DNA from 2 places in the Pseudoalteromonas sp. NZS37 genome. Region 2 is predicted to be linked to the other one. Evidence: predicted binding sites of a transcription regulator. Region 2 holds the regulator's gene; the other holds the start of a gene.
The links. Region 2 encodes LexA, which represses DNA repair genes until DNA is damaged. Its sites were predicted from a motif close to TACTGTATNNNNATACAGTA; they were not measured.

Region 1 (4,214 bases), on a different contig from region 2:
AATCGAAAACGTTAATGGTGTCATTAGTAATACCACAGTAACAGGAATTGCATCGGTCATATCATCCCAGTTTACAAACTTTAAATTTTGCAGCATCAGCACAGCGACATATAAAATAGCGCCTGCCGTAGCATAAGCCGGTACCATTTGTGCAAGCGGTGCAAAAAACATCATTAGTAAAAAGCAAATGCCTACAACTACAGCTGTTAAGCCAGTACGTCCGCCAACAGATACACCAGCAACCGATTCTATATACGATGTGGTCGTAGACGTACCTAGCATCGCACCTGCAATTGTTGCTGAGCTGTCAGCACTTAATGCGCGCCCTAAACGAGGCATGTTACCTTTTTCATCAGCTAAACCTGCTTTTTGAGTTACCGCAACTAATGTACCCGAAGTATCAAAAAGATCGACAAACAAGAAAGCAAAAATAACACTCATCATTGATATATCAAAAGCGGCTGCAAAATCTAGCTGCATAAAAGTAGGCATTATTGATGGTGGCATAGCCATAACACCGTGATATTCAACAAGCCCCAAACTTAAAGCAATGCCAGTCACTAATAAAATACTAATAAGCACGCCACTTTTAAAATCGCGGTATAAAAGCGCTGCAATTACAAAAAAGCTTAATATAGCCAATAACGGTCCTGGAGAAGTAATGTCGCCCAACTGTACTAATGTTGCCGGGCTTGAGACAATAATGCCTGCATTTTTAAGGGCAATTAATGCTAAAAAAGCACCTATACCCGTTGCGATTGCTCGCTTGAGCACCAGAGGTATGGCATTAATAATCCACTCTCTGACTTTAAATAAGCTTAAAAACAAAAATATACAACCGGACATAAATACAGCCCCTAACGCGGCTTGCCAGGTATAACCCATTCCTAATACGACACCATACGTAAAAAAGGCATTTAGTCCCATACCAGGCGCTAATGCTAATGGATAGTTAGCCCATAAACCCATTATAAAACAGCCTATCGCAGCTGCTATACATGTCGCTACAAATGCAGCCCCTTGATCCATCCCAGCCTCTGCGAGCATAGCCGGGTTTACAAATACAATGTATACCATAGTTATAAAGGTAGTTAGGCCAGCAACGCATTCGCGTTTAACTGTTGAATTATTTTCGCTCAGTTTAAATAAGGCTTCGAACATAATAAACTTGTGATAGTAAAAAGTGGCGAGATTTTAACATAAAAATTATCTTTTACAGGACATTTTACCTTGCTATATACTAAACTGTTAGAGTAGTTAAAATAATAAATGAACCAATATGCTTAAAACAACACCTTGTGAGCAAGACTTAGAGCAACAGCTAGATAATATTTTAGGTTTTGTTACTCAACCCGAAAATACCTCTGTGCCCGTTGATAATAAAAAAGATGAGCAAAGTACGTTAAATAAAGCCCTATATTATTTAAAAAATAATCAAGCTCCATTGGCTGCAAAATGGATGCGACTTGCTGCAATGGCGGGAAACCATAGAGCACAGTTTTATTTAGGTTTATTCTTTGTGAAAGGTGAAGGCGTGCCACAAAGTGTATTTCATGCTGTAGCTTGGTTAAGCTTAGCAAGTAGCCAAGGGTACGCCCCTGCCACTGCAGCGGTTACAGATATACGCAAACATATCGAAACTAAGCGATTTAAAGATGCTCAATGTTATGCGGCAAGTTTGTACGAACAAATCCACCAACTCCAGTTTTCTCATATGATCCCTCGCACGAGTGAAAACACATAAGCTAACTATGATAGAAGTACTGTATGCAGTGTAAAAAAATACTGTATATGGTTACAAAGATAATCCTATACAGTATAAAACCCCAAAATGAAGACACTGCTCAAAAATTTATTTTTAGAATACCCTCTCAAAAATAATTCCATAACAATCTGATTAATAAAGAATTATAAATTAAAAAAATAAAAACAATGATCAAAAGCTGAATAACTGTACAAATAAATAGCATAAAAGGCTTGCACGAAAGCACTGTATAAACTACTGTATATGAATACTGTATAAAAACCCAGTGAGTGAAATTATGTTACAGCCTATTACCGTAAGAACAGTTAAAAGTTACCAACAAGATGAGCAAAGCGATTGCGTGAATTTGATTCAAATTGAAGATGAAATTTCAGCGACCTTTGAGCTTTTAAAAGTATTACACCAATACAATAGCTCTAATGCATGGACGTTACTAATTGCTCCAGATCATGTACCTAGCAAAGCTTTACTTGACTCATGCTCTATTGATACAAGTAAATTACTTGTTATTAGACAAAAGCACCTAGTAAATTTAGAGTATGTATTAAATTCTGCATTACATAACGGAAACTTTGCAGCGGTAATTACCTGGACCGATATAGTTAATAACCAACTACTTACGAATCTATCGTTCGATTTAAGTAAAACGAATACAAAACTATACTGTTTTACTAAAAAGTCTCAAACAACAGAGATATCACTCGCCCAATAAGCTTGTTAAACTAATGTTTTAGACTTTGTATTATTATTATGACTTCACTCAATACCACATTATGTTTTTGCAGCAGTGGGCACAATTATGCCGATTGCTGTGAGCCGCTTCACTTATCTGTTAAGCAAGCTGATTCTCCTGAACAACTTATGCGCTCACGATTCAGTGCTTATGTTATTAAAAATGCAGAATATGTTTATCAAACCTACGCAAAAGAAAAACAAGCTGAAAATCCGGTTAAAGAAATCAATGATTTTGCTAACAGCTGTCGATTTATAAATCTTGATGTAATTGGGTCAAGCCATGATGGAGATACCGGCACTGTAGAATTTAAAGCCCAATATTTTTATCAAAACTTATTTTGTGAGCTTCACGAAAAATCGCAGTTTATTAAAGAAAATACTCAATGGTGTTATTTAGATGGCACTATATATCCTGTTGAAGATATTAAAGTGGGCAGAAATGATGACTGCCCATGTGGTAGCAATAAAAAGTACAAAAAATGTCATAGCGTGTAATAAATAATCTTATTTAATATTTATCACCTACAAGGTGTTTTTAAGTGGCAAAGTGATTTATTAGCTAGCTAAACTTAAAAACACACTTGGTTACGCCCTTGCATTTTGGACTCATACATTTTTTCATCTGCGATCTGCAAGGTGTTTTTGTTATTTACGTACGGTTGTAGGGTTGCACCGCCAATACTAATAGTCACAAAGTCATATTCTGAATATCTGTGTAATATTCCTAAATCGACCACATTTTGTTTAATTTTATCAGCAACACAAATTGCACCTTCAGTGCTTGTATGCGGTAGAACAACTACAAACTCTTCGCCGCCGTAACGCGCAACAAAATCGGTTGGCCTTTGCAAACTATTAGTAATAGTTTGTGCAACAAGGTTTAAAACCGTATCGCCTTGCACATGACCATAAAGATCGTTGTATTGCTTAAAGTAGTCTATATCGATGAGTAATAGTGCATAGTCGACTTTTTCTCGTAAGGCGCTTCGTTCCATTTTAGAAAAATGCGCATCAAAATAACGACGATTGAATACCTTTGTTAAATCATCTAGAAATACTTTTTGATTGAGTAAGTCATGTTGCAGTTTCATCGTAATATGGGCGCGCACTCTTCTATATAAAGTTTCCGAGTTAGTTGGTTTCTTTATAAAATCTACAGCCCCTGCTTCCCAGCACTCTTCTTCTTGATTTTCAGATGAGGTTACAAAAATAACGGGGATATCTTGTGTTTCAGATATATTTTTTAATTTTAGACATGTTTCAATACCACTCATTCCTTCCATATTAATATCGAGTAGTATTATATCTGGCGGATTATGTTTACAAATTTCAATCGCATCCTCACCACAGCTCGTTGTTGTTACACTAAAATGCTCTGATAATATTTTTTTTAATACAATTAAGCTTAATAGCTGATCGTCAACGACAAGTACCTTAGAGCTCTTTAAGCTTAATTTCAATTGGTGGTCAGAGTAATTTATCGGCATGGTACAACTGTTTTGTTTTTTTAATTAAACACACCCTATATCACTACATTTTGTTATGCAAATGTTAATAAAGTAAAATTCTACTTATTAGTTATTAATAAAAATGATTTAAGGTGAATCTTTAATGCATAAAAACAAAAAATGAGCCACTTGGGCTCATTTTAAAACTTCGAACACTTAATTAAATTAAGTGTTATTCGTCATCATCTAAATCTAACTGTTGACGT
Region 2 (4,214 bases):
TTAAAAAAGCGGCCCGTATTCAACATGACTTTTCGTTAGATTGGTCGGCAATAGCTTTAGTTTTACAATTGCTGGATGAGCGTGATGAGTTGATTTTCGAAAACGAAATGTTAAAGCGACATTTGAGTCGATTTAAACACTTGGAATAAAATCTGCCCTTGGGTACTTCCTAGGGCTTATTTACTCTTTGGTGAGAGTGCGCTAGTTCTTAAAAACCAATATGACTACTTTGATTTATTCTTACTTTTAATTCGGATAAATCGTTTTAGTCGTATGTTTTGCATAAGTAGTAATATTCCACTTAGGCAAAAAAGTACGCTGGTTGCTGCAAAACTAATAAGCAGCGGATTATTAAAATCCTCTCGCTCATCGTAATCCATAATATGTAACATCCAAAAAAAGTCGAAAATTCGCCATAGTGTGCTGCGAACGGTGACAACTCTGCCGTTATTTTCTGACAAGTACAGTGTTGTGTTAAATGTGTCGTCAAATTGTACCTGCCAAACATTGGTTTTATATCCAACTTCTCGCATACCTTGCTTTAGCAATATAGCGCTTGTTACTTGAGCATCAATAAGTAAGTGTGCTTTAGCATTTGCGGTAATTTGTATTTTAGTTGGCGGCTCAAAAGGCCGGCCTGTTATACCGTTAAAGCTTTGCTGTTCATCTTTATTTATAACTGTAATTATAGGTGTGGTTAAAAAGTTCTCAAAAATTATTTGTGTTGGATTAACCACCTGAGATGCAATATCGTTAAGGGAGGCAACATAATCAGCCTGCGTAAATGGGTTATTAAGAGTACGTGTTGCAAGATGCTCCCCATGAACTTTATCAAGAGGAATAGCGCTCATGACTAAACCGCCTAACAGCCAAGCTAAAATTTGTAATGTGAGCAAATAACCGAGCCATTTATGTAACTTGCGAGCATACTTAAATATTTTTTTATTCATGTTTTAGTCTTATTATTTTTAGAGGCTAGTTTATTACATTAATGGGATTAGTTACTGCGACATTTTGTCGCAGTTTAAACTATAGCTTACTGTAATCATTTAAAAATAAAAAAGATTACACTTAAATTGCTAACATGACTTATTTGTTTAATTGAGCTGAGTGTTTGATATCCAGCTAGCTTTAAACGCTAAAAAATACTTAAAAGCTGCGAAATATCTATATAAAGTGGTTAATAGAGCATAGTTGATTTGGTATAACGGTAAAACTGCGTTAAAGTTTGCAATGAAATTATTAGAGGATAAATACGAAACGATGTCGGAAATTCAATTTTTAAATGTAGATCTTGAGCTTGAATCAAAGCAAGATATTAGTTTGCTAGTGGCAGACTTGAAAAAAGTCGCGACGATTTTACATTATGACAAAGACGAATACCGTCAATTAGCGCGTATTGAAGCAACAGGTGTAGTAAACACGCCTGACAAAGCAATAAACCATATATGTGAGCTTATTGAATCGTGTTCGCGTAACGCGCTAAAGCAATGGTTAAGCTGTTCACGTAGAACGTTTGATATTGGTTTTGAATCAGGCACTTCCCCTAAGTGCTTTAATCAAGCCTTAGATGCAGATACATTACTACGTATATCTGCGATTGGTGCGGGTATGGAAATTACAATTTACCCAATCGAAAAGTAACTATCTTCGCTCTACGACTGCTGCGGTCATTTTTGATACGCAGCACAGCTCATTGCGGCTATTTGTAATTTTTATTTCCCACACTGAACTACGTTTGCCAATATGAAACGCTCTTGCCGTTGCTGTTAAAGTGCCGCTGCGAGATGCTTTTAAATGACTTGCGCTAATTTCCTGCCCCACGCAGTAAAATTTTGTAAAATCGACAACAAAGTTAGCTGCATAGCTGGCAACTGTTTCGGCAAGTACAACGTTAGCACCGCCGTGAACCATTCCCATTGGGTTATGATGCTCAGGAATTGCCGGCATAGTGGCTACTAAGTAATCATCACCAATTTCAGTGACTTCTATTCCCATGGTTTTCATTAATGTTCCTTGGCCATCAATGCCTTGTTCTAACTGCTTGCACAGCTCTAAAGTGATGGGCTGGTACCAAATACTCATAATGACTCCTTTGCTTTTTTAATCATTTATAAATCTAGCTTTAGTTATATCCCTAAAATGTACACAAGTGAAATTACTTTGGCTATTTTAAGGCTTAATTTAAATTTGCGATTTTTATTTAACTGTATATACTCACAGTTAAATGTACTGTATGGAAAACCAGTTGTATGCGACCATTAACGAACCGCCAAGCTCAAATACTCGAACTAATTAAAGTTTTTATTAAAGACACTGGTATGCCTCCTACACGTGCTGAAATAGCGCAAACATTAGGTTTTAAAAGTGCCAATGCTGCTGAAGAACATTTAAAAGCACTTGCTAAAAAAGGCGCAATTAAAATGAAACCAGGTGCAAGCCGTGGTATTCAGTTAATTGAAGAAGAAGAGCCAGAACAATTAGGTTTACCGCTTATAGGGCGTGTTGCTGCTGGTTCACCTATTTTGGCGCAAGAGCACGTTGAAAGTCACTGCAAAATCGATCCATTAATGTTTAAACCGGCTGCAGATTTTTTACTACGCGTTAACGGTATGAGCATGAAAGATATTGGTATTATGGATGGTGATTTACTTGCTGTACATCGTACTCAAACCGCTGAAAACGGGCAAGTTGTTGTTGCCCGCCTAGACGAAGACGTAACTGTAAAACGTCTTGAGAAAGCGGGTCGTAAAGTATTACTTCATGCTGAAAACGACGATTTTGAATCTATTGAAGTAGATCTTGAGAATGAGTCTTTTAATATTGAAGGCTTAGCCGTTGGCGTTATAAGAAACGCTGATTGGATGTGACTTTAAAAATAGCTTTTAAACAAGCAGTTTTATAAATGCGTACTAATTAGTACGCATTTTTTGTTTTAAATTCGCACTAAAAATAGGGCATAAATAGCTCACTGACAATTTAAGCTGTAAACTTTTTTGCACTTATATTTTCCCCCTTCGAATGCGTTAAACCCCTTTGTTTTGCTCATCTTTTGAACTTACTGTTACCTAGTTGGTTACTGATTTTTTATTAATTACTCAATATCACCTGATTGTTTTTTATACTAAAACTTGCTTGTTGTTCATTTTTTAGCTAATTATTAATGTGCTGAGCTAATAATAACTCACAGCTTTTTAGTTTTGAGAACACACAATATACACAAACCCGTTGTTGGCGCAGCAAAACCAATCAATATTAAATGAGATTGACTAAAAAAATAAAAATAACGAATTGGCGTTTAAGCCGTATGCCTCTTCGCTTTGCATTCGCAATAGCATCAAAGGAGCCGTCACATGGGTAAACTGACCTCTACCTTGTGGCTTATATTATGTGTTTTTTCGCACCCAGTTTTGGCTAACAGCCAATACAATATGCGCAAAGGCGTAACCGATATAAGCAATAATGTATATCAGCTGCACATGACCATATTTATAATATGTTGTGTGATTGGGGTGATAGTGTTCGCAATTATGTTTTGGGCACTTATTCATCACCGTAAATCTAAAGGGGCTGTACCTGCCCAATTTCACGAAAGCACTAAAGTAGAAATACTTTGGACTGCAATCCCGTTTGTTATTTTAATTGCTATGGCAGTACCAGCCACTAAAACCCTAATTGCAATGGAAGATGCCAGCAAAGCTGATCTCACTATTAAAATTACAGGCTCGCAATGGAAATGGCATTATGAATATATGGGTGAAGATGTAGAGTTCTACTCTATTTTATCTACCCCGCAAGATGAAATAGCGAATCTTGCAGATAAAAATCCTAACTACTTACTTGAGGTTGATAAACCTCTCGTACTGCCAATAAATCAAAAAGTACGATTTTTAATGACTTCTGACGATGTTATTCACTCTTGGTGGGTACCTGATTTTGCAGTTAAAAAAGATGCGAATCCCGGCTTTATAAACGAAACATGGACGAACATAAACGAAGAAGGTACTTACCGAGGCCAATGTGCTGAGTTGTGTGGTAAAGATCATGGCTTTATGCCCGTTGTGGTGGTCGCTAAATCTGAGGCTGATTTTAAAACGTGGCTTGCAGATGCAAAGCAAGCTAAACAAAAAGCAGCATTAGCAGATGCCGCATTACTTGATAAAACCCTCCCAAAAGAAGAATTAATGACTTTAGGCGAACAAGTATATATGGCC

Region 1: the regulator LexA is predicted to act here: its motif matches at 2,001-2,020, upstream of I6F47_RS05535 (SulA-like leucine-rich domain-containing protein).

Annotation. Positions count from the first base shown of each region.
Region 1 covers NZ_JADYXL010000002.1:501,276-505,489, forward strand. Annotated here, with positions in the region: gene I6F47_RS05525 (NCS2 family permease) at 1-1,161, opposite strand, end outside; gene I6F47_RS05530 (tetratricopeptide repeat protein) at 1,280-1,744, shown strand; gene I6F47_RS05535 (SulA-like leucine-rich domain-containing protein) at 2,043-2,477, shown strand; gene I6F47_RS05540 (YchJ family protein) at 2,516-2,995, shown strand; gene I6F47_RS05545 (GGDEF domain-containing response regulator) at 3,070-3,987, opposite strand; gene I6F47_RS05550 (DUF6172 family protein) at 4,181-4,214, opposite strand, start outside.
Region 2 covers NZ_JADYXL010000012.1:73,350-77,563, reverse strand. Annotated here, with positions in the region: gene I6F47_RS18235 (chaperone modulator CbpM) at 1-149, shown strand, start outside; gene I6F47_RS18230 (hypothetical protein) at 225-950, opposite strand; gene I6F47_RS18225 (hypothetical protein) at 1,264-1,644, shown strand; gene I6F47_RS18220 (PaaI family thioesterase) at 1,645-2,085, opposite strand; gene lexA (transcriptional repressor LexA) at 2,253-2,870, shown strand; gene coxB (cytochrome c oxidase subunit II) at 3,354-4,214, shown strand, end outside.